DNA from 4 places in the Paenarthrobacter sp. NCHU4564 genome. Region 1 is predicted to be linked to each of the others. Evidence: riboswitches for the same ligand, from Rfam matches in the RefSeq annotation. Region 1 holds a riboswitch; each other region holds the start of a gene.

Region 1 (7,391 bases):
CCGTGGGCCACAAGGGCGCCCGGCTGACCAGCCAGATATCCCTGCCCGGACGTTACCTGGTGTACGTCCCCGGTGGTTCCATGACCGGTATCTCCCGCAAGCTGCCCGACGTCGAACGCAACCGCCTCAAGCGGATCCTCAAGGACCGCTTGCCGGAGAACGCAGGCGTCATTGTGCGCACGGCCGCCGAGGGTGCGTCCGAGGAAGAGCTGACCCACGACATCAACCGGCTGCGGGCACAGTGGGAAGGCATCGAAGGACAAGCATCGTCCACCAAGGTCCTGGCACCCGAGCTGCTGTACGGCGAACCTGACCTCACCATCAAGGTGGTCCGCGACGTCTTCAACGAGGACTTCTCCAAGCTGATCGTCTCCGGCGACGACGCGTGGGACACCATCGAGGCTTACGTGACCTACGTGGCCCCGGACCTGGTGGGCCGCCTGGAAAAGTGGAGCAAGGACCAGGACATCTTCGCCGCGTGGCGCATTGACGAGCAGATCCACAAGGCCCTGGAACGCAAGGTCTTCCTGCCCTCCGGCGGCTCGCTGGTGATTGACCGGACGGAAGCCATGACCGTGGTTGACGTCAATACCGGCAAGTTCACCGGCAGCGGTGGAAACCTTGAGGAGACCGTCACCAAGAACAACCTCGAGGCCGCTGAGGAAGTCGTCCGCCAGCTTCGCCTGCGGGACATTGGTGGCATCATCGTCATCGACTTCATCGACATGGTCCTCGAATCCAACCGCGACCTCGTGCTACGTCGCCTGGTGGAGTGCCTTGGCCGCGACCGGACCAAGCATCAGGTAGCTGAAGTGACATCGCTGGGCCTGGTCCAGATGACGCGCAAGCGCATGGGTACCGGACTGCTTGAAGTCTTCGGCGAGCAGTGTGAACACTGCGCCGGACGCGGTGTTGTCACGCATGACGAACCCGTGGAGCACCGCCGAGCCAATGCGGTTGCCGTCGAGCAGCACCGCCCCCACTCCGAGCCGCAGCAGCCGGCGCCCCGCACGGAGCGCAAGCGCCGCCGTGGCAAGGGTGGTGGACAGGGGAACGGTGAAGCGTCCGTTGCCCACGCCCCGTCCCCGGCAGCGCCGGCACCAGCCGCCGCCACCGAAGCCATGGACCCGGTTCGCCAGGCCAAGGCCGAGGCGACCCGCGCCGCCCTGGCCACGATCGCTGCCGCCGCCCATGCCGCACACCTGCACGACGACGAGGTCCACCGTGCCGAGGAAGCGGCCCGCGCAGCGGCGCAGGCCGGAGATGCAGCTGAAGCCAAGGAAGCACCTGCCGGGCAGGCTCCCACGGAGGATTCGTCCGCCAGGGAATCGGCCACTGCGTCCAAGGAAGGCCGGACCGCGCCTGTCCTGCGGTTCGGCGGCGAGGAAGTTGCACTGCCGTTCGTTGAACACCAAGAGGAACCGCAGCCGGCCAAGCCGACCATGAGCCTGGATCTGTTGGCGGAAGCGTTCTCGCACCTGGGCGCCGCTCCTGAGCCCGAACCCCAGGCATCCGCTTCCGGTGGCGGTTCCGCCGAGGCCACGGACGCAGTGGCAACCGGCCAGGCTTCGGATGCCGGACATGCCGTGGCGGAGGCCGGGGCACGGGCCCGCGGCCGCCGCGGACGCCGGAACCGCAGCGCAAGCAGGGCCCAGGGTGCTGCCAACGAGACCAACATCGAGCACCATGAGACGGGTACTTCGGCGGGCGGTGGTTCCTCGCATGAAGCCAAGGCCCCGGCAAAACCTGCCGAAAAGCCCGCAGGCGAAGAGCCCATCATCCTCGGTGTCGGTGTCCCGGCCTCCGAGCTGTAGCTCTTCGGCGCTGATTGGCGCTCCAACCCGATAGGGATTGACGCGGCCCGCGGATTTTCCTGCACAGGCACACTGCAGCAGGATTCCGGGGGCCGTAGTCATATCCGTGGAGCAACTGCGCGTGGGTTTCGGAGGGCCGGTGTTTCCCGGCTAGTCTTGGGGATTGACACGGGGTGCCGGGCGTCGGGCCCGGCTGAGATCCAGACCCGTTGAACCTGTCCGGTTAGCACCGGCGAAGGGATGTCCCCATGACTTCTTTGTCGTCTTCTTCCGCCTACCCTGATTCTGCCGTCTACCCGGCAGCCCCCGGCCCTGTCAGGCCACCGCGTGTTCTGAGCATCGCAGGCTCGGATCCGTCCGGGGGAGCGGGAATCCAGGCAGACCTGAAGGCAATTTCTGCCCTCGGGGGTTACGGCATGGCCGCCGTCACCGCCCTCACTGCCCAAAATACCCTTGGCGTCAGCAGTGTCCATGTGCCGCCGGTGGAATTCCTGCGCCAGCAGTTGGAAGCGGTCGGCAGCGACATCACGATCGATGCCGTCAAAATCGGGATGTTGGGCGACGCGGAGGTCATTGGCGAGGTCCGCAGCTGGCTCGGAACGGTGCGTCCCGCCGTCGTGGTCCTTGATCCCGTGATGGTAGCCACCAGCGGCGACCGCCTCCTGAGGGAAACCGCTGAGGAAGCATTGCGTCATCTTCTGCCCCTGGCGGACCTGGTCACCCCCAACCTCCCCGAACTTGCCATGCTGCTCGGAGAACCTGAGGCCGCGGACTGGGCCTCGGCACTCGACCAGGGAAAGCGCCTGGCCGCGGCTTGCGGAAATACCGTGCTGGTCAAAGGCGGGCACCTTGCCGGTGACGATTGCCCCGACGCCTTGGTCAACACGGGCGGTTTGCTGCGCCAGGACATCATCGAGGTTGGCGGACCGCGTGTCTACACCGGCAACAGCCACGGGACGGGCTGCTCGCTTTCATCGGCATTGGCCACCGTGCAGGCCCGGACGGGTGACTGGGAAGCTTCCCTTCGGGAAGTGAAGCCGTGGTTGCTGCAGGCACTCCGGGACGCTGACAGGCTGGAGGTCGGCCAAGGCAGCGGCCCCATCCATCATTTCCACCACCTTGAGGCCTCCGCAGCGCCGGATACCTTCGCGGCGCGCTTATGGGCAGAGGCGTCCAGAGAACTCGGGGCCATCAACGCGTTGCCGTTTATCGAGGGGCTGGAATCGGGTGCGCTGCCAGAGTCCTGGTTCAACTACTACCTCGCCCAGGACGCGCTGTACCTCAACGGATACTCGCGGGTCCTGGCCAGGGCGGGGGCACTGGCTCCCAGCGAGGAAGAGCAGCTGTTCTGGGCCAAAGCCTCCCAGGTGTGCCTGGAGGTGGAATCGGAGTTGCACCGGAACTGGCTGGCCACGCGCCGCACCAGCCAGGCGACCGGGCCGGTTACCAAGTCCTATGTGGACCATCTCCTGGCGGCCTCGGCATCAGGCAGCTATGGTGTGCTGCTCGCGGCGATCCTGCCCTGCTACTGGCTTTACGCCGAGGTGGGACACCGCCTGCATGCTTCCTATGTCCGGAACGGCGAACCGGCCAGCCACCCTTATGCGGACTGGCTCCGGACCTACGCAGACGAAGAATTCGCCGAAGCGACCAGGACCGCCATCAGGTTCACCGACCTGGCAGCGGCTTCTGCCTCAGGGCAAGAGCGGGCGGCGATGGTGGAAGCCTTTGCCCACTCCTGCCGCTACGAGACAGCCTTCTTCGACGCTCCGCGCTTGTTCGCGTAATGGCTTTCCAGCGCGTCGAAACAGCAAAGCCGCCCGTCCGCGGTAGGCTGTATGGGCACGGTGCCGGGCGAGTCCGTTCCAGTGGTGACAAGCGTCACCTCCAGGGCTCCGGGCCCGGCCTCATTTGCGACTGAAGGTCAAACTAGCGTAATCTTGATCTTCGGTGCTTACGCCAACACTTGGGTTATGCCCCTTGGAATTGTTCATGGGATGACTCGCGGGCTTCGATCTGAAGTCCACGGCGTTGAGGCACAGCGCGAACCGGGCCCTGCGTTGGATCAAGGTTCCGCACGCAAATTTAGTAAGAAACGTCGAGAGAAGTGAGTACCCAAGTGGTGTACGCGATTGTCCGCGCAGGCGGCCGCCAAGAAAAGGTTTCCGTTGGAGACTACGTAACGCTGAACCGCGTCCCCGGTGGAGCCGGCAGCACGCTTGAGCTGCCCGCCTTGCTCCTGGTTGACGGCGACAAGGTCACCTCCGCAGCTGCGGACCTGGCCAAGGTCAAGGTTACGGCTGAGATCCTTGAAGACCTCCGCGGTCCCAAGATCGTCATCCAGAAGTTCAAGAACAAGACCGGCTACAAGAAGCGCCAGGGTCACCGTCAGGAACTGACCAAGATCAAGATCACGTGCATCGCGTAACTTCCGTTACCGGTTCACGTTTTTCAGTTTCCCAGAATTTTAGAGGCAGGCATTTCACATGGCACACAAAAAAGGCGCGAGCTCCACTCGCAACGGTCGTGACTCCAACGCACAGCGCCTCGGCGTCAAGCGCTTCGGTGGTCAGGTAGTTTCCGCAGGCGAGATCATCGTCCGCCAGCGTGGCACCCACTTCCACCCCGGTGCAGGCGTCGGCCGCGGTGGCGACGACACCCTGTTCGCACTGCAGGCAGGTGCGGTTGAGTTCGGCACCCGCCGCGGTCGCCGCGTAGTGAACATCGTTGCTGCTGCAGCTGCAGAGTAACACCACGTTCTGAACCGGTGGAGCGGGCCAACAGGCCCGCTCCACCGTTCTTTTAACCGCATTACAATCGACTGGGACGCCCTGGGCGTGCCGGTTCCGGCAATCATGCCGGCAACAGCAACAAGAGGAGATTCACGTGGCGAGCTTTGTTGACCGGGTAGTCCTGCACGTATCCGGCGGAACCGGCGGCCACGGCTGTGTCTCTGTCAAACGGGAAAAATTCAAGCCCCTTGGCGGTCCGGACGGCGGCAACGGCGGCAACGGGGGAGATGTCATCCTTCGGGTGTCGTCACAAACAACCACGCTGCTGGACTACCACCACGCACCGCACCGCCACGCCACCAACGGTGGCCCGGGCATGGGTGACTGGCGTGGCGGCAAGAATGGCGAAACCCTGATCCTGCCCGTTCCGGACGGCACCGTGGTAAAAACCAAGGACGGCGAAGTCCTTGCCGACCTCGTGGGCGAGGGTACCGAGTACGTCGCCGCGGCCGGTGGCCAGGGCGGCCTCGGCAATGCCGCGCTTTCGTCGCAGAAGCGCCGCGCTCCCGGTTTCGCCCTGTTGGGAATCGAGGGTGAGTCCGCGGACATCGTCCTCGAACTGAAATCCATCGCTGACATCGCACTGGTTGGCTTTCCGTCAGCCGGCAAGTCGAGCCTGATCGCTGCCATGTCCGCCGCCCGTCCCAAGATTGCCGATTACCCCTTCACCACCCTTGTTCCCAACCTGGGCGTTGTGCAGGCCGGAGACGTCCGCTTCACCATTGCCGACGTTCCGGGCCTGATCGAAGGCGCCAGCGAGGGCCGCGGCCTGGGCCACAACTTCCTCCGCCACGTGGAGCGCTGCGCCGCCCTGGTGCACGTTCTGGACTGCGGAACCCTTGAATCGGACCGCGACCCCCTCTCCGACCTCGCCATCATCGAGGCGGAGCTGGAAAAGTACGCGGTGGACATGAGCTACGCCGGCACGGACGGCGAGGTTGTACCACTGAATGAGCGGCCCAAACTGGTGGTGCTGAACAAGGTGGACCTTCCGGACGGCCGGGACATGGCGGAATTTGTCCGGCCGGACCTTGAGGCACGTGGATACCGGGTCTTTGAGGTATCCGCCACCAGCCACGAGGGGCTTCGCCCGCTCAGCTTCGCCATGGCGGAGATCGTGAAGTCCGCCCGTGACGCGGTCGAGGCGGCCCCGCCCAAGGTGGCGCCCCAGATCCTCCGTCCGCGCGCCGTCAATGAGACCGGCTTCCGGATCCGCCGTGAGGAGAAGAACCTCGAGCCGCTGTTCCGGGTCCTGGGCGAAAAGCCCGAGCGTTGGGTCAAGCAGACCGATTTCACCAACGAGGAAGCCATTGGCTACCTCGCCGACCGCCTGGCCAAGCTGGGCGTGGAGACCGAACTCTTCAAGGTCGGTGCCAAGCCGGGCGACACCGTGGTGATCGGCGGGGACGACGGTGTGGTCTTTGACTGGGAACCCACCATGATGGCAGGTGCCGAACTGCTCGCCACGCCTCGAGGCACGGATATCCGGGTTGCGGATATCGGAGATCGTCCTACCCGTTCCCAGAAGCGCGAGGAACAGATCGAGCGCCGTGAGGCCAAGGCCGCCGCACGTGCCGAATTGGAAGCCGAGCGCAAGGCGGGCATCTGGACGGAGTCCGTCAGCCGCCGTCGTTCGCAGCCTGTCAAGGAAAGCAACCTGGACGCCGGTGATGACGACTAAGACCCTCGACGTCCCCGGAACGGACGCGGCCGAACGCCAGGCGCTGGCCGGCGCCAAGAGGATAGTAGTCAAAGTTGGTTCGTCCTCGCTGACCAGCATCAAGGGCGGCATCTCCGAGAAGTCGCTCACCGCGCTGGTCAACGCGCTGGCAGGGAAGCGCAACGCCGGGACGGAAATAATCCTCGTATCGTCAGGCGCCATTGCCGCGGGGCTTGCTCCGCTGGGCCTGGCCAAGCGGCCGAAGGACCTTGCTACCCAGCAGGCGGCGGCGAGTGTGGGGCAGGGGCTGCTCATGGCCCGCTACACCCAGGCCTTCAACGCCCACGGTGTCACGGTCAGCCAGGTGCTCCTGACGGCAGACGACCTCATGCGCCGTACCCAGCACACCAACGCCTTCCGTGCTTTGGACCGCCTGCTGAACCTCGGGGTTGTTCCCGTGGTCAATGAGAACGACACCGTCGCCACGCACGAGATCCGGTTCGGTGACAACGACCGCCTCGCAGCCTTGGTAGCCCACCTGGTGCGCGCCGACGCGCTGGTTCTCCTGTCCGACGTCGACGCCCTCTACGATGGCCCGCCATCACAGGGAGCCAAGCGCATTCCACTGGTCCGGGGTCCGCAGGACCTGGACGGCGTGACCATCGGAAAGGCCGGAAAGGCCGGTGTAGGCACCGGCGGAATGATGACCAAGGTCGAGGCCGCCTCCATTGCGGCAGGATCCGGCATCCATGCCCTGGTGACATCCACCGCGAACGCGGCCGCAGCCCTGGGCGGCGGGGACGTCGGCACATGGTTCGCCGTTAACGGCAACCGGAAGCCGGTGCGGCTTTTGTGGCTTGCGCACCTGGCCACGGTCCACGGCCGTTTGGTGCTCGACGACGGCGCAGTGAAAGCCGTGCGGGACCGGCACAGGTCACTCCTGCCTGCGGGGATTTCACGCATTACGGGTGATTTCGAGGCCGGTGACGCAATCGAAATGGTCTCCCTTGACGGAACGGTGGTTGCCAGGGGGTTGGTGAACTACTCCTCCGACGAACTCCCGCGCATGCTCGGCCGCTCCACGCAGGAACTGGGACAGGCGATGGGCCGCGGCTACGACCGCGA
Region 2 (7,391 bases), on a different contig from region 1:
TGCAGGCGACCCCGTCGCCGTTGCGCAGGCCGGTGTTGCCGAGGCCCGTCAGAAGCTCCATGACGTTGTGATCGTGGACACCGCAGGACGTCTTGGCGTGGACGCCGAGATGATGGACCAGGCCCGACGCATCCGCCAGGCAATCATCCCCAACGAGGTCCTGTTCGTCATTGACGCCATGATCGGCCAGGATGCCGTGAACACGGCCATGGCTTTCGACGAGGGCGTCAACTTCACGGGTATCGTCCTGTCCAAGCTCGACGGCGATGCCCGCGGCGGTGCCGCGCTGTCTGTTGCATCGGTCACCGGCAAGCCTGTCATGTTTGCCTCCACTGGTGAAGGCCTCGACGACTTCGAGCTGTTCCACCCGGACCGCATGGCTTCCCGCATCCTGGACATGGGCGATGTCCTCACCTTGATCGAGCAGGCGGAGAAGGCCTGGGACAAGGAAGAAGCCGCCCGGATGGCAAAGAAATTTGCCGACCAGGAAGACTTCACCCTGGACGACTTCCTCGCCCAGATGCAGCAGATCCGCAACATGGGCTCCATGAAGAAGATGCTCATGATGATGCCGGGAGCCCAGAACATCCGGCAGCAACTGGAGAACTTTGACGAGCGGGAGATCGACCGCGTCGAGGCAATCGTGCGTTCCATGACACCGCATGAGCGCGTGGCTCCCAAGATCATCAATGGTTCCCGGCGGGCCCGTATCGCCAAGGGCTCGGGCGTTCATGTTTCTGAAGTCAACGGCCTCTTGGAGCGGTTCGCCCAGGCACAGAAGATGATGAAGAAGCTCGCCCAGGGCGGCGGCATGCCGGGGATGCCGGGAATGCCTGGCCTGGGTGGCCCTGGTGGCGGGCGCAAGGGCGGCAAGAGCGCGCCGAAGAAGAAGGCGCGTTCGGGCAACCCTGCCAAAGCCGCCCAGGAACTGCGCGACGCCGAAGCCAAGCGGGCTGCGGCCGCATCGGCGCCCACGGGGGCTGCGTTCGGCCAGGGTGCCCAGGACTTCGATCCGTCCATGCTTAACCTCCCCAAGGGCTTCGACAAGTTCCTGGGCAAGTAGGCAGCCAACCCCCGGTTGGGATGTCAGTGCCGTGGAATACGCTTGGTCAATGCAGAAGCAGCGCGTTGTTTTTGTCCACGGCCTGGGCAGTTTCGGCGCTGCGGCCTGGCCCAAGCAACATGGCATGGCTTTGGACTATGACGCCTTGTTCCTCCGGCGCCATGGTTTCCATCCGGTGGAGGAGCCGTTGTCATCGGATGTGGCAGCGGACGTTGAAATCCTCGTCGGTGCGCTGGCAGACGTCGGCGGAGGCCATGTCGTAGCCCATGAACAAGGGGCGATCGCTGCCATGTTGGCAGCCCTGGACCGGCCGGAACTGGTGTTTTCCCTCTCCCTGGTGGAGCCGGTGTGCCTGTCCCTGACCGCTGAACTGCCCGCGACGGCAGCGCACCGGGCGCTGATGGAACCGCTTTTTGACGTGCGGACCCAGCTCAACGACGCCGACTATGAACGCGAGTTCTACCGCCGTGCGTTTTCATCCGTGGCAGGCGTGCCCGATACACCCCAGGCCAGGCGCTCTGCCCGGCGGCTCAGGTTGCAGGCTCCGCCCTGGGAAGCCCCCTTGCACATCGTTCCGGGGGTCCCCACGCTGGTGCTGACCGGCGGTTGGGAGCCCCTTTACGAAGAGATCGCCGCGTACCTCCAGGAAACCGGTGCCCTCCGGCGCGTGGCCGCGGGAGGGCACCGGCCCCAGGACTCGGTGGAAGGTGACCGGATCATCCGATCGTTCATCGCCGAGGTCGGGCGGACTATGTCAGTTCGCGCGTCCTGAGGCTGCCGGTACCTGGAGTTCCGGCAGGTAGACCTTGCCTCCAGCTGCGAGGAATTCCTCGCTTTTCTCCCGCATGCCGCTGTACATGTCGGCGATCGCGGCCTGCGCTTCGGCCGAACCGTATTCGTCGCGGATGTCCTGGCTGATGCGCATGGAGCAGAACTTGGGGCCACACATGGAGCAGAAGTGCGCGGTCTTGGCCGGTTCGGCCGGAAGCGTCTCGTCGTGGAACGACTCCGCGGTCACCGGATCCAGGGACAGGGCGAACTGGTCCCGCCACCGGAACTCGAAACGCGCCTTGGAGAGGGCATCGTCACGTTCGTTCGCCCCAGGGTGTCCCTTGGCCAGGTCCGCGGCGTGGGCGGCGATCTTGTAGGTGATGACGCCGGTCTTGACGTCGTCCTTGTTCGGCAGGCCAAGGTGCTCCTTGGGTGTCACGTAGCAGAGCATGGCCGTGCCGTAGCGGGCGATCTCCGTGGCACCGATGGCGGAGGTGATGTGGTCATAACCCGGGGCAACGTCTGTCACGAGCGGCCCGAGGGTGTAGAACGGAGCCCCCTTGCACAGTTCCTGCTGGCGTTCCACATTCTCCCGCACCAGGTGGAAAGGGATGTGGCCCGGTCCTTCGACCATGACCTGGACGTCGTATTCCCAGGCTCGCTGGGTCAGCTCGGCAAGGGTGTCCAGTTCGGCGAACTGCGCGGCATCGTTGGCGTCGGCTGTGGCTCCGGGGCGGAGGCCGTCACCGAGTGAGAAGGCAACGTCGTACTGTGCGAAGATCTCGCACAGCTCATCGAAATGCGTGTAAAGGAAGTTCTCCTTGTGGTGGGCCAGGCACCAGCCGGCCATGATGGAGCCACCGCGGGACACGATGCCCGTGACCCGGTTGGCGGTGAGGGGCACGTACCGCAGGAGGACGCCGGCATGGATGGTCATGTAGTCCACACCTTGCTCGCACTGTTCGATCACCGTGTCACGGAAGATTTCCCACGTGAGGTTATTGGCCTCACCATTGACCTTTTCCAAAGCCTGGTAGATCGGAACCGTGCCGATGGGCACGGGTGAGTTCCGGATGATCCATTCGCGGGTCGTGTGGATGTCATCTCCCGTGGACAAATCCATGACGGTGTCTGCGCCCCACTGCGTGGCCCACTGCAGCTTGTCGACTTCCTCGGCAATGGAGCTGGTGACAGCCGAGTTGCCGATGTTGGCGTTGATCTTCACCAGGAAGGCCTTGCCGATGATCATCGGTTCCGATTCCGGGTGGTTGATATTGTTCGGGATGATGGCCCGCCCTGCAGCGACTTCGCTGCGGACCAGCTCCACGTCGCAGTTCTCCCGCAGGGCCACGAACCGCATTTCCGGGGTGACGATGCCCTGCCTGGCGTAATGCATCTGGGTGACGGTCTTGCCTTCGACGGCGCGGCGGGGCACCGGTTGTGCACCCTTCCACTCCGCAGACGCTGCTCCGCGCCGCACGGCCGACTTGCCGTCGTCGAGCAGGTTGCGTTCCCGGCCCGTGTAGCTTTCCGTATCGCCGCGTTCCTCGATCCAGGCCTTCCTGAACGGTTCCAGACCGACTACCGGATCACTTCCCGGGCCGGCCGTGCGGTACACCCGCAAAGGATCGTTGGCCTGCCCGTTGGGGGAGGGTTCCAGGGCGATCTCGGTCACCGGTACGCGGATGCCGTGGCCCGGATCCTCCACCCAAGCCAGCGAATGGGACTTCAGCGACTGCGTGACGGCTTCCCCGGCCGGAGCAGTCTGGTTCCGGGCAGGGCTGTGCTGTGTTTCTGTGGTGCTCAAGGATTACTCACTTCCTTCGCCGGCATTACCCGGACAGGTTCGACGGTCGCAGACTGCTTCAGCCCGATCTCAGCCCCTGCAAGGGCTCCCGTGTGGTCAGGGAAGAAGCTACCACAGGGGCAGCGGGTGCTCCCAGTCACAAGCTTTCGAAAGGGGCGGGGCGGGGTTCGTCGCACTAGGCTTCTGCCATGGCCAACATCATTGAATTCAGCGGTCCGGTGCTGGTTGCAGCCGATGACGAACGCCGGGGATTGTGGTCAGTTGACGGAAAGCTGACTTTTGAACGTCCCGCAACGCCGCCGGACAGAGTGCTTGCCGGATGGGTGCTGCCGGGCTTCGTCGACGCGCATTGCCACATCGGGCTGGGGCCCGGTGGTGCGGTGGATGAGGAGACCACGCTCGCCCAGGCCATGGCGGACCGGAACGCCGGAACGCTGCTGATCCGCGACGCCGGTTCGCCCGGCAATACCCGCTGGGTCCAGCAAAGGGAGGACCTTCCGCGCCTCATCCGGGCCGGCCGGCACATTGCCCGCAGCAAGCGGTACCTGCGGGGTCTGGGCCACGAAGTCGAGCCGGATGAACTGGTGGAGACCGTCCGGAAAGAAGCGCGCGACGGCGATGGCTGGGTCAAGCTGGTGGGCGACTGGATTGACAGGGGAGTGGGGGACTTAACCGCGTCATTTCCAGCCGGGGTCGTCAAGGAAGCCATAGCTGCCGCGCATGACGAAGGCGCCCGGGTTACCGCGCATTGCTTCGCGGAACAGACCATCGACCACATGCTGGACGGCGGAATCGACTGCATAGAGCATGCCACCGGGTTGCTGCCGCGGCACATCCCGCGCCTCGTGGAACAGGATGTTCCGATCGTTCCCACCCTGGTCAACATTGCCACCTTTCCCGACATCGCGGCGCAGGCCAAGCCAAAGTTTCCCGACTACGCGCAGCACATGACCAGCCTGTGGGAACGCCGGCGCGAGCGGGTTTTTGAAGCCTATGAGGCCGGCGTTTCCATTTATGCCGGCACTGACGCCGGCAGCGTCATCAAGCATGGCCGGATCGCCGACGAGATGCAGGAACTGCACGACGCCGGCCTGCCGCCTGCCGCGGTGCTGAATGCCGCCACGTGGGGTGCCAGGGCATGGTTGGGGACGGAAGGAATCAGCGAGGGGGCACCTGCCGATGTGGTGGTGTGCCGCGAGGATCCCCGTCAGGAGCTTGCCACCGTCCACCGGTTGAGCCACGTGGTCTTAAGGGGCAACGTCGTCCGCTGGGAATAAATTGAAGCTTCAAGTAATTTAAAGAGGTAGAACGAGCCGAAAAGCGGCCACCTTGATCACCGGGAGCTTCGCATGACCACTTCATCCAGCCAGGACCTGCTGCCTGCCGATCTCTCCATGGGCACTGTCATGCTCAAAGTGGGCGACATGAAGCTCATGAGCGACTACTACCAGCGCGCCTTGGGGTTGCAGGTGGTCGCCGAACAGGACGGCGGGCTGTACCTGGGCCGCCTCGGCAAGCCCGTAGTCCACCTGGCTCCGGCCGCAGGCCTGCAGATTCCCGGCAGGGGCGAGGCCGGCCTCTTCCATACTGCGATCCTGTTCGAAGACCAGCCCGCCCTGGCCGCGACCATTGCCACTGCCGCGCAATACGAGCCCCGTGCCTTCGTCGGCAGTGCCGACCACCTGGTCAGCGAGGCGTTCTACTTCACCGATCCCGAAGGCAATGGCATCGAGTTGTATTACGACAAGCCCCGGAGCGTGTGGCAGTGGGACGGAAAGAACGTGGTCATGGACAACGTTGCCCTGCCGCCGCAGGCCTACCTTCAGCAGTACCTGAGCGAAGAGGCGGTGACGGGCCAGGCCCGGGCCGGTGCCGGCGTCGGGCATGTCCACCTTCAGGTAGGCGACGTTGCGACGGCGCAAAAGTTCTACGTGGACACTCTGGGGTTCGAGCGGACCGCCGGCTGGCACGGCCAGGCCTTGTTCGTCTCGGCGGGCGGCTACCACCACCACATGGCCATGAATGTCTGGAACAGCCGCGGTGCCGGGCCGCGCCGGGACACGCTGGGCCTGGGTGAAGTCCTGATTGAAGTCCCTGGCGACGACCACGTCCTGGCGTTGGCGGACCGGCTGAAGGTTGCGGGCCTGTCCAGCCACCACACAGGCAAGGAGCTTCGTTTTGAGGACCCGTGGCGGAACCAGTTGCGGGTGGCGGTCGCGGGGCCCGGCCTGCACTAGGCTGGGCAATGTTGGAGCAGGGGCCGGCATGTCCTGCGCCCCTGCCGTGTCAGCACGACGGAATGGGATGACTTTCCATGGGCTTTGCCGAAATTTTTGTAGCCACCCACGATGAAGCACTCAAGCGGGCCGCCGCCCTCGACGGCGGAGCCGGCGTTGCCGGATCTGCTGTCCGGATTGACGGCATCAGTGACTTTGAGGTTGAACAACTCGGTGACCTCGCCGGGCAGGCGGTCCACGCAGCCGGAGCCGACTATGAGCTGGCCCTGGTGGATGTCACCAGCGATGCCCTGCTTGGGGTCCCCGAAGCGATGGTTCGCGCGTTGGCTGAATTGCTGACGTATGAAAGCGAAGGTGACGGCAATGTCCTTGATGATGTCGCCGAGGCCTGGGCAGGGCAGGAAGACATGCCTTTCGGGGCGGCCGAGTCCAAAGGGTACGTCCAGCAACTGGCAGCCCTTGCCTCCGATGTGGAGAAAGCGGACCGCGCCGGGCTTTACGTCTGGTCGGTGTCCTGACCCTCGCATGAAGGTGGACGTGACCAAGTCCACAGGGGTGGAGTCCGGCCAAGTCGTAATTGTGCGGCCCATCTGGCACAATGGACAGGTACTCGATCGGTGCGGCCCCTCTCTCCGTGCTCGTATCTTGTCCTTCGAACCCCCAAGTATGGCCCGCCCCACGGGTGCAGAACGTCGGGTTCAACCCCGTTTCAGAAACAGGAGTGACCACAAAAGTGGCCGTAAAGATTCGCCTTAAGCGCCTCGGTAAGATGCGCGCACCGTACTACCGCATTGTTGTCATGGACTCCCGCGCCAAGCGCGACGGCCGTGCCATCGAGGAAATCGGCAAGTACCACCCGACCGAGGAGCCCTCGTACATCGAGGTCGCTTCCGAGCGTGCCCAGTACTGGCTGTCCGTTGGCGCCCAGCCCACCGAGCAGGTTGCTGCGATCCTCAAGATCACCGGTGACTGGCAGAAGTTCAAGGGCCTGCCTGGCCAGGAAGGCACCCTGAAGACCAAGGCTCCGAAGGAAGCTTTCGTGGCTCCGGAGAAGGGTTCCGTCATCATTCCGGAAGCCATCACCAAGAAGGCCAAGAAGGACGACGCCGAGGCCGAAGCTGCTGAAGCAGAGACCACCGAGGCTGAGTAAGTTGCTGGCAGAAGCGCTCGAGCATCTGGTCCGTGGGATCGTTGACAGCCCTGAGGATGTCAAGGTCAGTGCCAAGAACAACCGCCGTGGGGAATCCCTCGAAGTGCGGGTTCACCAGGACGACCTCGGCCGGGTAATCGGCCGCCAGGGACGCACCGCCCGTGCCTTGCGCACTGTGGTTGCAGCCTTGGCTGGAGGCGAGCAGGTCAGGGTCGACGTCGTCGACACCGACCGTCGCCGGTAACGCGCTCAGCAGCATTTGCCTCAGGTCCGGCCCCTTCACCGAATATGGTGGAGGGGCCGGACTGCTTTCTCGACAATCAGCTCCAGTAAGAATCCCATCAGCGCCCACCCGCCGGCACG
Region 3 (7,391 bases), on a different contig from region 1:
GTCCACGATCCCGAGGGTCCCCACGCCGGCTGCAGCCAGGTACAGCAGTGCCGGTGAACCCAGGCCGCCTGCCCCTATGACGAGGACTTTCGCATTCTTAAGCCTCCGTTGGCCCAGCGCGCCGATTTCCGGAATGATGAGATGCCGGGAGTAACGCTCCACCTCGGCCGGCGTCAGAGCGTCGGCCGGTTCAACAAGGGGCGGCAGGACGGCGGGCGCGGTGCGGGCAGCAGGAATTGAGGCCATACCCCAATGTATGCCTGCCGATGCCGCCCGGTCATATTACCCACGGGTACAGTGGTCATAACTGCAAGGGAAAGGCGGCAGACTGTGGCTGACGGCACACGGGCAAGCGACGGATCACCGGCTAAGCAGGAACGGAGCGGCACCACGCGTTCAGCGAGGTTGCCGCGGGATGAACGCCGCGCGCAGCTGCTCAATGCTGCCTTGGAAGTGTTCGTTTCCAATGGGTTCCATGGTGCTGCCATGGATGAAATCGCCGAGACCGCCCACGTGAGCAAGCCCGTCCTGTACCAACACTTTCCCTCCAAGCGCGAGCTTTACATGGCACTCCTGGACAGCCACCTGGCCGCGTTGACGGAACTGATGCTCACCGCCTTGAACTCCACCACTGACAACAAGGAACGCGTCAAGGCCGTGATGCGTGCGTACTACAAGTTCATCGCCGACGACGACCAGGCGCACCGCCTGGTGTTCGAATCGGACCTCATCAACGATCCCGACGTAAGTTCCCGGCTGGAAACGTTCAACAAGACCTTTGCCGACGCCGTGGCCCGCGTGATCGCGGAAGACACCAAACTGCCCCCTCTGGAGGCCCAGCTCCTGGGCCGGGGCCTGGCGGGAATGGCGCAGGTCAGCGCGCGTTACTGGCTGGAAACGGACGGGAACCTCGACCTCGATGTCGCCAGCGATCTGATCTATCGTTTAGCTTGGCGCGGAATCAGTCGATTCCCCAAAGAGTCCTAAGCTACAAATAGAGGACTGACTAAACTCTTGACTGGCTTGGAGGCCTTGCTGTGGAAGTAAAAATCGGCATTCAGAATGTTGGCCGCGAAATCGTGCTCGAATCCGCCCTCGATGCCGAGGCCGTCGCCAAGATCGTAGGGGAAGCTATCTCCAAGGGGTCTGACCTGCGTCTCACGGACGAGAAAGGCCGCCAGGTGATCGTTCCGGGCAGCGTCCTGGGATATGTGGAGATCGGCGCCGAGGAAGTCCGCCGCGTGGGCTTTGGCGCCCTCTAGAGCCACCGTTTCATAGCCAGCCGCAAGGAGAACCGATGCTGTCACTCGTCGTCGTGGTGCTTGCCACCGTTGCCACCGGCTTTATTGTGTGGGCCAATGACAAGCGCCACAGCAAGTACGGCATCGCGGTGCCGGCGGGCGTCGCTGCGGCTGCAGGTACGGTTGCCTGGATCATCTTCATCGCGTTCGGCCTGGGCTACCAGCCCGGCCTGACGTGGATCCCGTGGGTCCTCCCGATTGTGCTGGGCACGGCGGCAGCTGCGGGCGTAGCGGTCTTCCTGGGCCGGCAGCGCACAGCGCACGACACTGCGGCCCTGACCAAGGCCCTCCGGCTCTAGGTTCCGGCAACGGCTGTGGCCACCACCCCTCGGGTGGTGGCCACAGCCGTTTAAGTCCCCGCCGCTGCAGGGAAGGCAGCGCCGGTCACAGGAACTCGGCACGGCCTTCCATGGCAGAGGACGCCAAAGCGTGCTCGCGCCGCGGTATCCGGCCGGCACGCCGGGCGAGCCGGCCGGCCGCAACCGCATGTTTAAACGCCTCGCCCATCTGCGCAGGGTTTTGGGCCCTGGTCACCGCGGTAGCCAGCAGGACGGCGTCGCAGCCGAGTTCCATGGCCAGCGCCGCATCCGATGCCGTGCCAATGCCCGCATCCAGCACCACGGGAACGGAGGCACGGGACACGATCAGTTCGATGTTGTGCGGATTCAGGATGCCCAGGCCTGTCCCAATGGGCGATCCCAGAGGCATGACGGCCGTGGCTCCGAGGTTCTCCAGGCGCAGGGCAAGGACAGGATCATCGTTGGTATAGGCGAACACCTTAAAACCCCGGTTCACCAGTTGCTCCGTGGCATCCACCAGCTCCACTGCGTCCGGGAGGAGAGTGTGCTCGTCAGCGATGACCTCCAGCTTGACCCAATCGGTTTCCAGGGCTTCACGGGCCAGTTCGGCCGTCATCACCGCGTCTTTGGCAGTGAAGCATCCGGCCGTGTTGGGCAGTACGCGGATGCCGTTGTCCACCAGGAGCTGGAAAAGCGAGCCCGTCTCTGCCGGCGAGTACCGGCGCATGGCCACGGTGGTGAGTTCGGTGCCCGAGGCCAGGAGCGCCGCACCAAGTCCGTCCAGGCTCGGCGCCCCTCCGGTTCCCATGATGAGGCGGGACGAGAATCCGACTCCGTCTATGACCAGGGCGTCGTCGGTCCCGGTCTGCCGCGTGTTGCCTGTGCTGGTGATGGTCATCCTCTCAGCCTCCCTGGACCGCAGTAACGAGTTCGAGTTCATCGCCGTCGGCCAGGGCCGTCGCGGCCCATTGGCTCCGCGGGACTACTTCGGAGTTGCGGGCGACGGCGACACCCAGCTTGCCGCCGTCGGCCGCCTGACCGCGGTGGTCCAGGGCGCGGCCGGTGACGTCGCTGACGAGGGTGCTGACGGATGCGTCGTCCGGCACTGAACGGGCAGTGCCATTGAGTTTGATGTTCATGCGGGTTCCTTGATCGACGTGCGTGGTCCGGGAGGAAGTTCATGCTGTTCAGTTGGCGCAAAGCGGTCCGGTGCGAACCGCGACCAGCGCGGGTCGCCGGAGCCGCCCAGCAGCCCGCCCACGATCTTTGCCGCGACCGGGGTGAGGAGGACGCCGTGGCGGAAGAAGCCGGTGGCGATGACCAGTCCGCGAACCTCCCCGGTGCTGCCGGTCACCCGTCCCAGCAAGGGTGCGTTGTCCGGTGTGCCTGGCCGTGCACGTGCCGTGGCCTCGAGCAGCTCGAGTTCGGCGACGGCGGGCACCAGGACCTGGGCATCGCGAAGGAGCTGGTAGACACCTCCGGCTGAGACTGCGTTGGACGTGGCAGAAAGGTTGTCTTCGCGCTGGGTTGCCCCGATGACCACAGTCCCGTCGTCACGCGGGACGATGTAGACCGGGACCCCGCGCACCATTCCCCGGACCGTGGCTGTCACGAGCGGGCGCAGGTGCTCCGGCACGCGAAGCCGAAGGATATCCCCGTAGACGGGACGAACGGGAAGGGACAGCCCATCAGGGAGTCCGTCGAGCCTGCCGGCGCCGAGTCCGTTGGCCACCACCGTCTCCGCAGCCCGGACTTTGATGCCGGACTCCAGCCCCACACCCAGCACCCGGTCCTCCTCGCGGAGCAACCGGGTTGCGGACTCCGTCACCAGGAAACCGTCGGCGGCCCCGGCGACCCAGGTCTGGTCTTCCGGAGAATGGGAGGCCAGGACCGACATCAGGCCGGCGGCCAGCCTCCGCGGGTCCACCTGGTGGTCGGCGGGGATATCGAAGGCACAGGAAATTTGCGGGCTCAGAAGCGGTTCGCGCTCCCGCGCTTCCCGCAGGGCCAGCGGCGCCACGGCCAATCCGGCCGCAAGCTGGGCGGACCGCAGATCGGTCAAGGCACGGCGGTCGGCAGCGTCGGCACCCACGCCAAGTGTCGGCGTCGTGCAGTAACCGATGGCTGCTCCACGTCCGGCGAGGTCCGCCGCGAAAGCCGGCCACAACCGGGCTGATTCCAGCATGAGTTCCAGGAGGTCTTCCTCCTGGTAGTGGAGTTCGCTGACGGGGGCGAGCATGCCTGCTGCTGCGAAAGTGGCCCCCGTGGCAGGTGCGGGATCGACCACCACCACCGAACGGCCGGCCGCCCGGGCCTCGTGCGCGATGCCCAATCCGATGATCCCGCCACCGATGACGATCACATCTGCTTCAAGGTCCGGTGCTGTTTCCGGAACGGGCCGGGGTACGACCATGTTTTTCCCTTCCCTACGCCGGTATTACCCGGATCAGGTCAAGCGGTCGGCGCTGAAGCCCTCTCAGCCGGGCAGTCATATGACGCTGCCACGGCTCCCGCAGTACGAGCCCAGTTTAGAGGAACTACTCTGGTTTCCATGACCCAGCCCAACGCCATTGCTTCTGCCCGCCTCTACCTGTGCACCGACGCACGCCAGGAGAAGGAGGACTTTGCGGACTTTGTGGACGCCGCCTTCGCCGGTGGCGTGGACATCATCCAACTCCGGGACAAGTCCCTGGAGGCCGGCCGGGAGCTGGAGCTCCTGGAGGTCCTCGGCAAGGCCGCTGCACGCCACGGAAAGTTGTGGGCGGTCAACGACCGGGCCGATGTTGCCAGTGTTTCCGGGGCTCCGGTCTTCCACATCGGCCAGAAGGACCTTCCGCTTCCGGCCGCCCGGCAGCTCCTGCCCGGTGCTGCGATCGGCCTCTCCACCCACACTCCGGAACAGGCCGATGCCGCCATCGCGGCGTCGCAGGTGCCGGGCGGGCTGGACTATTTCTGTGTCGGACCCGTATGGGCCACTCCCACAAAACCCGGTCGCGCGGCCGTTGGACTGGAGCTGGTCACATTTGCCGCAGAAGCAGTGGAACGGGCCCGCGGGAACGACGCCGCTGGCGCTGATCTGCCTTGGTTCGCCATCGGCGGGATCGACCTCGGCAACGTCGAGGACGTAGTGGCCGCAGGTGCCGCAAGGATCGTGGTGGTTCGCGCCATCACGGAGGCGGACGATCCGACGGCGGCGGCAAGGTCGCTGCTCGAGGCCCTCGACGCCGGCCGCTGACGGTCAGGGGGCCAGCCCCAGGCCCGACATCCTCTGTCCGTGCCCCGCTGCCAGGTCCGCAGTCAAGCGGCCCACCGCTTCCCGCGCCTCCCCGCCGGCCTTGAGCACGGGGCCCAGCCAGGGATGTTCCAGTCCCACCCGCTGTGCCTGCGTCAGCGCTTCCCCCACGAGCCTCCGTGCCCACAGCGCGAGTCGTGACGAGAGCCTGGGGTCGTCGGCGAGCGCCTTCCGCAGCAGGATGCGGAGGGCCTCCGTGGCATGGTCGGCAGAAGCGACCTGGTGCACGACCACCTGTGTTCGGGCGTCGAGGAATCCTGCGACGGTACGGTAGAAGTCAGCCGAGACCGTATCGATGACGTAGGCCTTCATGACCGACTCGTACCAGTCGCCCGGCCGGGTGCGCTCATGGAAGTGGTCAAAGGACTGTTGGAATGGCAGCATGGCATCCTCGGGATCAACGCCCAACCCGGCGAGGTGGTCGCTGATCATGGCGAAGTTTCCGTAGGCTCCCACGGCAATCTTGCCCAGCATGGCCCGGTCCCGAAGGGTGGGAGCATGCCGGGAGTCCGCGGACAGCCTCCCGAAGGCCGACAACTCCCCGTAGGCCATGGCCCCAAGGAGCTCGATCGCCAGGGTGCCAACTGGAGCATTGCTGTCCTGGGAAGTGCCCATGCTTCAAGACTATCGGCGGTTTTCGGGCTAATGTGACTTTCGTGTCACATCATCGGATAGCTCCCAACGTCGACGACTCCACGGACCAGCTTGCCGATGCCCTGGCTGCCTTGAGGACGGAGCTGGATCTTCCCCGGGAGTACCCGGCACCGGCTGTGGAGGAGGCCAGACGCGCGGTGGAAGAGCACCGCTTGCCGGACCACGACCTGCGGCACGTTCCGTTCGTGACCATCGATCCTGCCAGCTCCACGGACCTTGACCAGGCCCTCTTCATCGAGCGCGACGGCGACGGCTACAAGGTCCTGTATGCCATAGCCGATGTGCCGTCCTTTGTTGCCCCTGGCGGTGCGTTGGACGCGGAGACCCGGCAGCGCGGCCAGACGTTCTATGCGCCCGATGGCCGGATCCCGCTGCACCCGGAGGTGATCAGCGAGAACGCCGGCAGCCTCCTGGCGGACCAAGACTGTGGTGCTTTCGTCTGGGACTTCACGCTGGACCCGAACGGTGAGGTTGCTGGCACGTCCGTGTCACGGGCCGCCGTCCGCAGCCGCGCCAAGTTGAGCTACAAGGGCGCCCAGGAGCAGCTCGACGCCGGCACGGCGCCTGAGGTGCTTCGGCTCCTGAAGGAAGTGGGACTCAAGCGCGTCGAGCTGGAACGCCGGCGTGGCGGCGCCAGCCTCAACATGCCCGAGCAGGAGATTGTCCAGGCAACAGGCGGAGGTGGCTACCGGATTGCAGCCGCACCTTCGCTGCCGGTGGAAGACTGGAACGCCCAGATCTCTTTGATGACTGGCATGGCGGCAGCGCAGTTGATGCTGGAGGGCAAGGTAGGCATCCTGCGGACCATGCCCGCCCCGGATGAGCGCTCACTGCTGCACTTCAAGCGCCAGACGCAGGCCTTGGGAAAGCCGTGGGACGGCGGCATTACCTATGGTGAATACCTCCGCACGCTGGACGCGTCCGATCCGCGCCAGCTGGCAATCCTGCACTCGGCGGGCACGCTGTTCCGCGGCGCCGGCTACACGCCCTTCGACGGCGATGTCCCTGACGACGTCGTCCAGGCGGCCATCGGTGCGCCGTACGCGCATACGACTGCCCCGCTGCGCCGCCTGATAGACCGCTTTGTGCTGGTGATCTGCGAGGCCCTCAGCAACGGCCACGACATCCCGGACTGGGCACGCGAGGCGTTGCCTACCTTGCCGGAGATCATGGCAGCCTCAGACCAGCTCGCTGGACGGTTGGAGCGCCTGGCCCTGGACACGGTGGAAGCGGCCCTGGTGGCCGACCGGATCGGGGACGAATTCGACGCCGTGGTGATCTCGGGGTCAAAGCCGTCCAACGGGAACGGCAACAACGGGAACGGCAACGGTCCTTTCGGCACCATCCAGATCGCGGAACCTGCCGTGACGGCAAAGTGCGACGGCGAACTTGAGTCGGGCACCAAGGTCCGGGTCCGGCTGGTGAAGGCAGACATCGCGGCACGGGAAATCCGTTTCGAACTCCTGCCCTGAGGCTGTTCCGCGGCGGGAATACGCTTATGATCCGGGGTTTGGGGTCCGCAGAGGATAGACTGGGCCTGTAGTAATGGATGCCCGGTCGTTGATTCAGTCCTTTTCTTGAAATCAACAAGCCCGCCCCTACGCGATCTTGAGATGTACCAACTGGTCCCCAGTGCCAGTACTTAGATAGCCCGCGATCGGCTTCCACTGGAATTGCTTGTGCGCCCGTCCGTGCTCCGGTACGGCTTTGCGGCCGCCGTTGAGCGTGCAGCGCCAATGCCCAAATGAATAAGGAAACTCCCTGTGAGTGAATTGCACACCCATGAAGTCCTGACGGACGCCACCGGCACCGAGTCGATCGAGCCCGAGGAAACCATCACCTCGG
Region 4 (7,391 bases), on a different contig from region 1:
CGGTGAAGAACCAGGAAGGAGGCAGTGCGTGAACCTCGCCAACCTGTCCCCGCTCGCTGTCCTCCTGCCGATCCTGGGCGCCGCCCTTGCCTTCGTGCTGATCCGTCACACGGCGGCGCAGCGCATGGTCAGCATCGGCATCCTCAGCGCCACGTTGCTCCTCGAGTGCCTGCTCCTCTTCTCCGTGTGGGACGGCGGAACGACGTCGGTCACGCTGGGTGGCTGGCTTCCACCCTGGGGCGTGGTGCTGGTGGTGGACCAGTTCTCCTCGCTGATGCTCGTGGTTTCCACGGTGGTGAGCCTTGCTGTCCTCATCTACGCCACGGGCCAGGGCATGGCCGACGGAGACCAGGAAGCTCCCGTCTCGATCTTCCACCCGACCTACCTGATCCTGGTGGCCGGCGTCTCCAACGCCTTCCTCACCGGCGACCTCTTCAACCTCTACGTGGGCTTTGAAATCCTCCTGACCGCCAGCTATGTGCTGATGACGCTGGGTGGGACGGGGCCGCGCATCCGGGCCGGTGTCACCTACGTGGTGGTCTCGGTGGTGTCGTCGGTGCTGTTCCTCATCGCCATTGCCATGATCTACGGAGCCACCGGCACCATCACCATGGCCGACCTCGCCATCAAGCTGGCGGAACTGGATCAAGGCACCCAGAACCTGCTGCACGTGATGCTCCTGGTGGCCTTCGGGATCAAAGCGGCCGTCTTCCCGTTGTCGTTCTGGCTCCCTGACTCCTACCCGACAGCCCCCGCCCCGGTCACTGCCGTGTTCGCCGGTCTGTTGACCAAAGTGGGTGTCTACGCCATGGTCCGGACAGAGACACTCCTGTTTCCCGGCGATACGCTCAACGTCCCGCTGATGGTGGTTGCGTTGCTGACCATGGTGGTGGGGATCCTTGGTGCCCTGGCGCAGAGCGACATCAAGCGTCTGCTCTCCTTCACCCTGGTCAGCCACATCGGGTACATGGTGTTCGGGCTGGCCATGTCCTCCGTGACAGGACTTGGCGCCGCGGTCTTCTACGTTGCGCACCACATCACCGTGCAAACAAGCCTGTTCCTGGTCACAGGGCTCATCGAACGGCGCGGTGGGTCGTCCTCCATCGACCGGCTGGGTGGGCTCGCCAAGCTGTCCCCGCTCCTGGCCCTGCTGTTCTTTGTCCCAGCCATGAACCTCGCCGGCATTCCGCCGTTCTCCGGATTCCTCGGGAAGCTGGGCCTGCTGCAGGCCGGGGTCGAGCTGGGGACGCCGTTGGCGATCGTCCTGGTGGTGGGCGGCGTGGTCACCAGCCTCCTGACCCTGCTGGCCATAGCCAGGGTGTGGAACAGGGCGTTCTGGCGGAAACCCGAAGACGCGGACTTCCCCGATCCCGTCCTGCAGACACCCGGCAACGTGGGCGTCCTCCCGCGGACCATGGTGGGTTCCACAGCCGGCCTGGTGGTGTTCGGGGTTGCCCTGACCGTCTTTGCCGGCCCGCTCTTCCAACTGGCAGGAGGCTCCGCGGAAATCATGCTTGACCGTTCGGCGTACATCCATTCAGTCCTGGGAGATGCCGCCCCAGTTCCGCCGCTGGCCCAGGGCGGTGCCAAATGAGCCGCAAGCCGATCTCCTTCCGCACCGAACTCCCGCTGCTCATCTGGCTGGTCATCGTGTGGGGTGCCTTGTGGCAGGACTTTAGCCCGGGCAACCTGCTGTTCGGCGCACTGATCGCCATTGTGGTGGCCAAGCTGTTCTACCTGCCGCCGGTGGAACTCAGCGGCCGGTTCAATGTGCTGCGGGCCGTTCCCTTTGCCCTGTTGTTCCTCGGCAAAGTGGTGGCGGCGAGCTTCCTGGTGCTGTACCTGGCCGTGGTGAAGGGACCCAAGGTGCGCAGCGCCGTCGTCGAGGTTCCGTTGCGGAGCCATTCGGACCTTATGGTGACGGCCACCGGCCACGTCATTTCCCTGATTCCCGGGTCGCTGGTGGTGGAGGTGGACCGGTCGACGTCCACGCTGTACCTGCACGCGCTGAACATCTACAACCAGGCTGACATCGACAAAATCCGCCGGGAGGTACAGAACATCGAGGCCGGATTGATCAGGATCATGGGCACACGCGAAGAAGTAGAGGCGCTCCGAAGCGAAACGCGTCCGGGCATGGAAGGTGCGGCGCTGTGAAGGAACTTGTCCTGGTGGTCACTGCCGTGATCCTTAGCCTGGCAGGGGCCGGTGCCATCATCCGCATTGCGATCGGGCCTTCCCTGCTGGACCGTGTGCTGGCATCCGACGTGCTGCTGGCCATCGTGGGCGCGGCCCTGGCAATCGACATGGCCATCAACCGGCACCTCAACAACCTGATGCTGCTGGTGGCCCTGGCCGTGATCGGCTTTATCGGTTCCGTGACGGTGGCCAGGTTCGTGGCCGAAAGGCGGGAACAGAGCAATGACTCCTGACGCTACGGGCGTAGACGCCGTGATCGATGTTCTGACGGCCGTTTTCCTGGTGGTCGGCGCCCTCATGTCCTTGGGCGCGGCGATCGGCCTGCTGCGGTTCCCGGACCTCATGAGCCGCATGCACGCCGCGACCAAGCCGCAGGTTCTGGGCCTCTTCCTGATGCTGGCCTCCATCGGCCTGCAGATGCGGACGTGGTGGGTGTGGCCGGTCCTGCTGGTGGCCTGGATATTCCAGTTGCTGACCGCGCCCGTGTCCGCGCACATGGTGGGCCGTTCCGCTTACCGGACCAAGCACGGCCACCGCGAGCTCCTCACCAAGGACGAACTTGAGGCCGTGGTCCAGCGGGCTGCCGGTGAACATCCGGGGGACGGAACGCACGACGCCGGCCGCTGAGTCCGGCGGTCAGGGCACCTTGGAAATGGGTCGCCCAAGGGTGCGCCGCCGGTGGTGGGGTGCCTTGGCTTGTCCCCGGGCAGCGGGTCAGACGATGTCGTGCGTCTTGGCGAAGCGGGCGATCGCGCGCTGCGTGCCGCGGCTGGTTAGGACCTGGATGAGGGTGCTCACGAAGGCCGAAACCAGCGCGAATGTCAGTGCTGAGCGCAGGCTGGTTTCGAGGTCGTCATGACCTGCGGGCGGCTTGTTGCCGCTGGCCTTCTCCCAAGCCAGGTTGACCAGTTTGGTGCCGACGAATCCTGCTCCGAGGCTCACTCCGGTCCCCAGCAGCTTGAAGAAGAAGTTCATGTCCCAAGCCTAACCTCACCTACAGCGTGCACCAGGCACCATTCGCGGGCGCAATGGGAGCCTTTATCGGCGGTTTTCCCTGTCTTTCAGGAAGGCCGCCATGGAACCCCGGGGTGCCAGGACGGGAACTACGGGGTGCCGGGCGCCCCACACAGCATCCACGGTGCCCAGGCTCGCAAGTTCCTTGAGCAGGTAGTAGGTGGGTGGCATGAGGTGGAGCGTGCCTTCGGCTTCAGCGGAGAGGACGCCGGCCACGGGCATCCAGAGCGACTGCCAGGCTTCCGTTGTTTGGTGTTGGGGCGCTGCCCCGTCACGGGCCTTGGCGACGTAGAAGTAGGTGTCAAAGCGCTTGGGCATGTCCACCGGGGTCACCCAGTTGGCCCACGGACGCAGATCTGCAGGCTCAAGCGTGAGTCCGGCTTCCTCCTGCACCTCGCGGAGGGCGGCAGTCAGCACGGTGCCCGCTTCCCGGATGGCTTGGTCCGGGTTGGCGGCGATGGATGCTTCCGACCACGCATCGGCGTGCCCTGCCAGCAACTCCTGCGGGTAGTCCCACCCTTCACTGTCCGCGGCATCCACGCGGCCTCCGGGAAAGACCACCATGCCCGCGGCGAAGTCCATGGTGGACACCCGGTGCTGGACGAAGACCTCGAGCCCGTCGGCGGCGTCCCTGAGCAGGATCACGCTGGCAGCGAGCCGTGGTTCGGGTGCAGGCTGGCCTAAGCCGGGATGATCCGTCATGAAGTCATTCTCTCAGGTGTGCATGAGAGAGGAAGCCGGCAAACGGGCCGGGAGAAACCGCAACCCTTTATGACTGCCAGCGAGGGCCAACGCACGGACCCGGGTGTAAACTGGACCTCGCCCATCAGGGCAGATTGATAACGACAGGGGAGCGCCGCCGTCGAACCCTGCAGGGATGCAGGTGACGCGAGGGCGCTGAGAGTGCGGACAGCCGCAGACCCTCGAACCTGATCCGGTTAGTACCGGCGCAAGGGAGTCGAGCTTCTCAGAGTGTCCGGAACACCGGTGGCGCATGCCTGCCGGGAATCCGGGGAGCACTTTCCCCTCCTGTAACCTCAGGAGGCAAAGAAATGACCACGGCAAGCGTGAAGAAGACCAGTTACAACTGGCGTGTAGTAGACATCGTGGTGGCAGCTTTGATCGCCATCGCCGGCGGCGTGATCTTCTGGGCATGGTCCCAGGGCGCCGCGATCGTATCCATTCCCATGAACGCGGCCTACCCGCCCTTGACCGGCCTGATTGCCGGCGGCTGGATGATCCCCGCAGTTCTGGGCATGCTGATCATCCGCAAACCCGGTGCCGCGCTGTTCTGCGAGGCTGTGGCCGCGACGGGTGAGCTGATCATGGGTTCCCAGTACGGCACCACCGTTTTGATTTCCGGCGTCCTGCAGGGCCTGGGTGCCGAGCTGGTGTTCGCTGCGTTCCGCTACAAGAAGTTCAACCTCCCCACGGCGCTGCTGGCCGGTGCCGGTGCGGGCCTCTTCTGCGGCCTCAACGACTCCTTCATGCCGTGGGGCTGGAACATCGCCTACGAGGCCGTGGACAAGCTGGCCTACATCGCGTTCTGCACGTTGTCCGGCGCCATCATTGCCGGTGCCCTCTCCTGGGTCGCCACCCGGGGCCTGGCCAAAACCGGCGTGTTGAGCGCCTTCGCATCGCGCAAGGCCGCCTCGGAGCCCGTCTTCAACTGATGGCACAGACCAACACCGGCAGGCCTGCCGCCATCTCCGCCGAGGGCTGGGGTTGGCGGCACGCCGGCCGGACCACACCTGCCATCCAGGGCCTTGACCTCCGCATCGATCCGGGCGAGCGAGTGTTGCTGTTGGGTCCCTCCGGTGCGGGCAAGTCGACCTTGCTGCACGCGCTGGCCGGGGTCCTGGGCGAGGAAGAGGATGATTCGGACGAGACCGGTTCACTCCTGTTGGACGGTGCTTCGCCGCGGGAACAACGCGGCCGCGCCGGATTGATGCAGCAGGATCCCGAAACGCAGGTGGTCTTGTCCCGGATTGGCGACGACGTCGCCTTCGGAGCCGAAAACCTTGCCGTGCCCCGTGACCGGATCTGGACCCGGGTTCATGAAGCGCTCGACGACGTGGGGTTGCGTACCGCTGATGGCGGCGGTTTGGCGTTGGACCACCCGACGGCGGCACTCTCCGGCGGCCAAAAGCAGCGGCTTGCGCTGGCGGGTATTTTGGCGATGAGACCGGGATTGATCCTGTTGGACGAACCGACGGCCAACCTGGACCCTGCCGGTGTGCTGGAAGTCCGTGATGCCGTGCGCCGATGCCTGGACAAGACAGGCGCCACCTTGGTTGTGGTGGAACACAGGGTGTCCGTCTGGAAGGACCTGGTGGACAGGATCGTGGTCCTGCAGCCCGGTTCGGCGGGCGGTGGGGTGCTCCTGGATGGGCCGCCGGACCAGGTTCTGGCTGAAGCGCACAGCCTGCTCAAGGCCGCCGGCGTGTGGGTGCCCGGGTACGTTCCCGAAACCCGCCGCAGGGAACGCGGCAACCAATCCGCGCAACTGCTGGTGGCGGCCCAGGACCTGGCAGTTTCCCGCGCCAAGCCACGCAGGAAGGGTTTCAGGTCCATCCCGCCGCAGCCGGTGCAGCACGGCATCAGTGCCCAGGTCCGGGCAGGGCAGGCGCTCACCATCACCGGACCCAACGGCACCGGAAAGTCCACGTTCGCCTTGACGCTGGCAGGACTTTTGGCGCCGGTGGCAGGGAAGGTCTCTGCCGCCGTCGAGCTTTCCGAAGGCGCCGGGATAGATCCCTTCCGGTGGAAAGCGGACCAACTGATTTCCCGGATCGGCACGGTGTTCCAGGAACCGGAGCACCAGTTCGTCACCGGCAAGGTGCTGGATGAGCTGATGTTCGGTCCCAGGCATGTGGGCCGTGGCGAGGAGCGGGTCGACGAACTGCTGGAGCGGCTCCGGCTGACGCACTTGGTGGACGCGAATCCCTACACCCTGTCCGGCGGCGAGAAGCGCCGGCTGTCCGTAGCGACCGTGCTCGCCGCACACCCCAAGGTACTGGTCCTGGACGAGCCGACCTTCGGCCAGGACGCGAACACGTGGGCCGAACTGGCGTCGTTCCTGTCGGAACTGCTGGACCAAGGCACCGCCGTGGTCTCGGTGACGCACGACGAGGAGTTCAGTGCCGTGCTGGGCGGCGCGGAACTCAGGTTGGCCCCGGCGGAGCGGTCCCGGAAAATGGAAGCGGGTGCGGCATGAGGGACACCTTGAGCCTGAGCGGCAACCATGCCTTATTAACGCGGGCCAACCCCTTGGCGAAGTTCGTCGCCGTTTTCCTGATTTCGCTGGTCCTGGCGCTGTCCATCGACTGGGTCTCCGCGTCCGTGGCCCTGGTTGCCGAGCTTGCGCTATTCCCCCTTGCCGGGCTCACGCTCGGGCTTCTCTGGTCAAGGGCCTGGCCGCTGATTATCGCCGCGGCCGTTGGCGGCTGGAGCACAGCGATCGTCGCCGCTGACAGCGGCGCTGTATTGCTCGACGTCGGGCTCTGGTCCATCAGCGAAGGCTCGCTGGAGCTGGGACTCGGGTTCATGCTTCGCGGGCTGGCCATCGCACTTCCGGCGATCCTGCTGATGACCTGCACGGACCCGACCGACCTCGCCGATGCTTTGGCGCAGAAGGCCAGGCTCCCGCACCGGTTTGTGCTGGGCTCCCTGGCCGCGATGCGCTTGGTGGGCTTGCTGGCCGAGGAATGGCAGACAATAGGCATGGCCAGGCGCGCCCGTGGTGTGGGTTCGCAGGGCAGCCCCCTGCAACGGCTGAAGGCGACCTTGGGACAGAGCTTCGGCCTGTTGGTCCAGGCTGTCCGGCGGGCTTCCCGGCTGGCAGTGACCATGGAAGCCCGCGGTTTTGGTGGCGGCCGGCGCACATGGGCGCGTGAGTCCACCTATTCCCTGCTGGACGCCTGGGTTCTCCTGGGCGGCGTCCTCATTGCCGGAACCGCGGTGGTGGCAGCCGTAGGAGCAGGCACCTGGAGCTTTGTCTGGCGCTAGAGGAGGCGCCACGCGGGCTTAGCTGGCCGGAACTTCCTGGGCCTGGATTTCCTCGAACCCGGCCCGTGTAAGGAACCCCAACTGTGCTTGCTTCTCCTCCAGTTGAACGATCGGGCCCAGTTCAAAGCAGGTGGCTTCAAGCCGTCGCAGGGCCTTGGCGTTCCGGGCGT

The links. Region 1 has a riboswitch for thiamine pyrophosphate ahead of thiD (bifunctional hydroxymethylpyrimidine kinase/phosphomethylpyrimidine kinase). Riboswitches for the same ligand answer to the same signal wherever they lie in the genome.
Region 2: linked by a shared signal. The riboswitch ahead of thiC (phosphomethylpyrimidine synthase ThiC) and the one ahead of thiD (bifunctional hydroxymethylpyrimidine kinase/phosphomethylpyrimidine kinase) in region 1 are both predicted to bind thiamine pyrophosphate.
Region 3: linked by a shared signal. The riboswitch ahead of thiO (glycine oxidase ThiO) and the one ahead of thiD (bifunctional hydroxymethylpyrimidine kinase/phosphomethylpyrimidine kinase) in region 1 are both predicted to bind thiamine pyrophosphate.
Region 4: linked by a shared signal. The riboswitch ahead of ACSVIE_RS16095 (ECF transporter S component) and the one ahead of thiD (bifunctional hydroxymethylpyrimidine kinase/phosphomethylpyrimidine kinase) in region 1 are both predicted to bind thiamine pyrophosphate.

What each region holds. Positions count from the first base shown of each region.
Region 1 covers NZ_JBQLIS010000007.1:59,949-67,339, forward strand. Annotated here, with positions in the region: gene ACSVIE_RS09375 (Rne/Rng family ribonuclease) at 1-1,814, shown strand, start outside; TPP riboswitch at 1,974-2,072, shown strand; gene thiD (bifunctional hydroxymethylpyrimidine kinase/phosphomethylpyrimidine kinase) at 2,063-3,601, shown strand; gene rplU (50S ribosomal protein L21) at 3,934-4,242, shown strand; gene rpmA (50S ribosomal protein L27) at 4,301-4,564, shown strand; gene obgE (GTPase ObgE) at 4,701-6,287, shown strand; gene proB (glutamate 5-kinase) at 6,277-7,391, shown strand, end outside.
Region 2 covers NZ_JBQLIS010000016.1:68,622-76,012, forward strand. Annotated here, with positions in the region: gene ffh (signal recognition particle protein) at 1-1,063, shown strand, start outside; gene ACSVIE_RS15700 (alpha/beta fold hydrolase) at 1,113-1,835, shown strand; gene thiC (phosphomethylpyrimidine synthase ThiC) at 1,818-3,641, opposite strand; TPP riboswitch at 3,636-3,743, opposite strand; gene ACSVIE_RS15710 (amidohydrolase family protein) at 3,830-4,918, shown strand; gene ACSVIE_RS15715 (VOC family protein) at 4,991-5,878, shown strand; gene ACSVIE_RS15720 (hypothetical protein) at 5,956-6,396, shown strand; gene rpsP (30S ribosomal protein S16) at 6,612-7,028, shown strand; gene ACSVIE_RS15730 (RNA-binding protein) at 7,030-7,272, shown strand.
Region 3 covers NZ_JBQLIS010000023.1:24,360-31,750, reverse strand. Annotated here, with positions in the region: gene moeB (molybdopterin-synthase adenylyltransferase MoeB) at 1-246, opposite strand, end outside; gene ACSVIE_RS18485 (TetR/AcrR family transcriptional regulator) at 253-987, shown strand; gene ACSVIE_RS18480 (DUF3107 domain-containing protein) at 1,038-1,262, shown strand; gene ACSVIE_RS18475 (hypothetical protein) at 1,298-1,600, shown strand; gene ACSVIE_RS18470 (thiazole synthase) at 1,686-2,498, opposite strand; gene thiS (sulfur carrier protein ThiS) at 2,503-2,739, opposite strand; gene thiO (glycine oxidase ThiO) at 2,736-4,013, opposite strand; TPP riboswitch at 4,007-4,124, opposite strand; gene thiE (thiamine phosphate synthase) at 4,152-4,835, shown strand; gene ACSVIE_RS18450 (ferritin-like fold-containing protein) at 4,839-5,507, opposite strand; gene ACSVIE_RS18445 (RNB domain-containing ribonuclease) at 5,549-7,018, shown strand; gene ACSVIE_RS18440 (DEAD/DEAH box helicase) at 7,310-7,391, shown strand, end outside.
Region 4 covers NZ_JBQLIS010000017.1:51,904-59,294, forward strand. Annotated here, with positions in the region: gene ACSVIE_RS16060 (Na(+)/H(+) antiporter subunit C) at 1-32, shown strand, start outside; gene ACSVIE_RS16065 (Na+/H+ antiporter subunit D) at 29-1,594, shown strand; gene ACSVIE_RS16070 (Na+/H+ antiporter subunit E) at 1,591-2,157, shown strand; gene ACSVIE_RS16075 (monovalent cation/H+ antiporter complex subunit F) at 2,154-2,432, shown strand; gene mnhG (monovalent cation/H(+) antiporter subunit G) at 2,422-2,826, shown strand; gene ACSVIE_RS16085 (DUF4235 domain-containing protein) at 2,914-3,174, opposite strand; gene ACSVIE_RS16090 (NUDIX hydrolase) at 3,238-3,915, opposite strand; TPP riboswitch at 4,051-4,187, shown strand; gene ACSVIE_RS16095 (ECF transporter S component) at 4,266-4,886, shown strand; gene ACSVIE_RS16100 (ABC transporter ATP-binding protein) at 4,886-6,430, shown strand; gene ACSVIE_RS16105 (energy-coupling factor transporter transmembrane component T family protein) at 6,427-7,221, shown strand; gene ACSVIE_RS16110 (GNAT family N-acetyltransferase) at 7,240-7,391, opposite strand, start outside.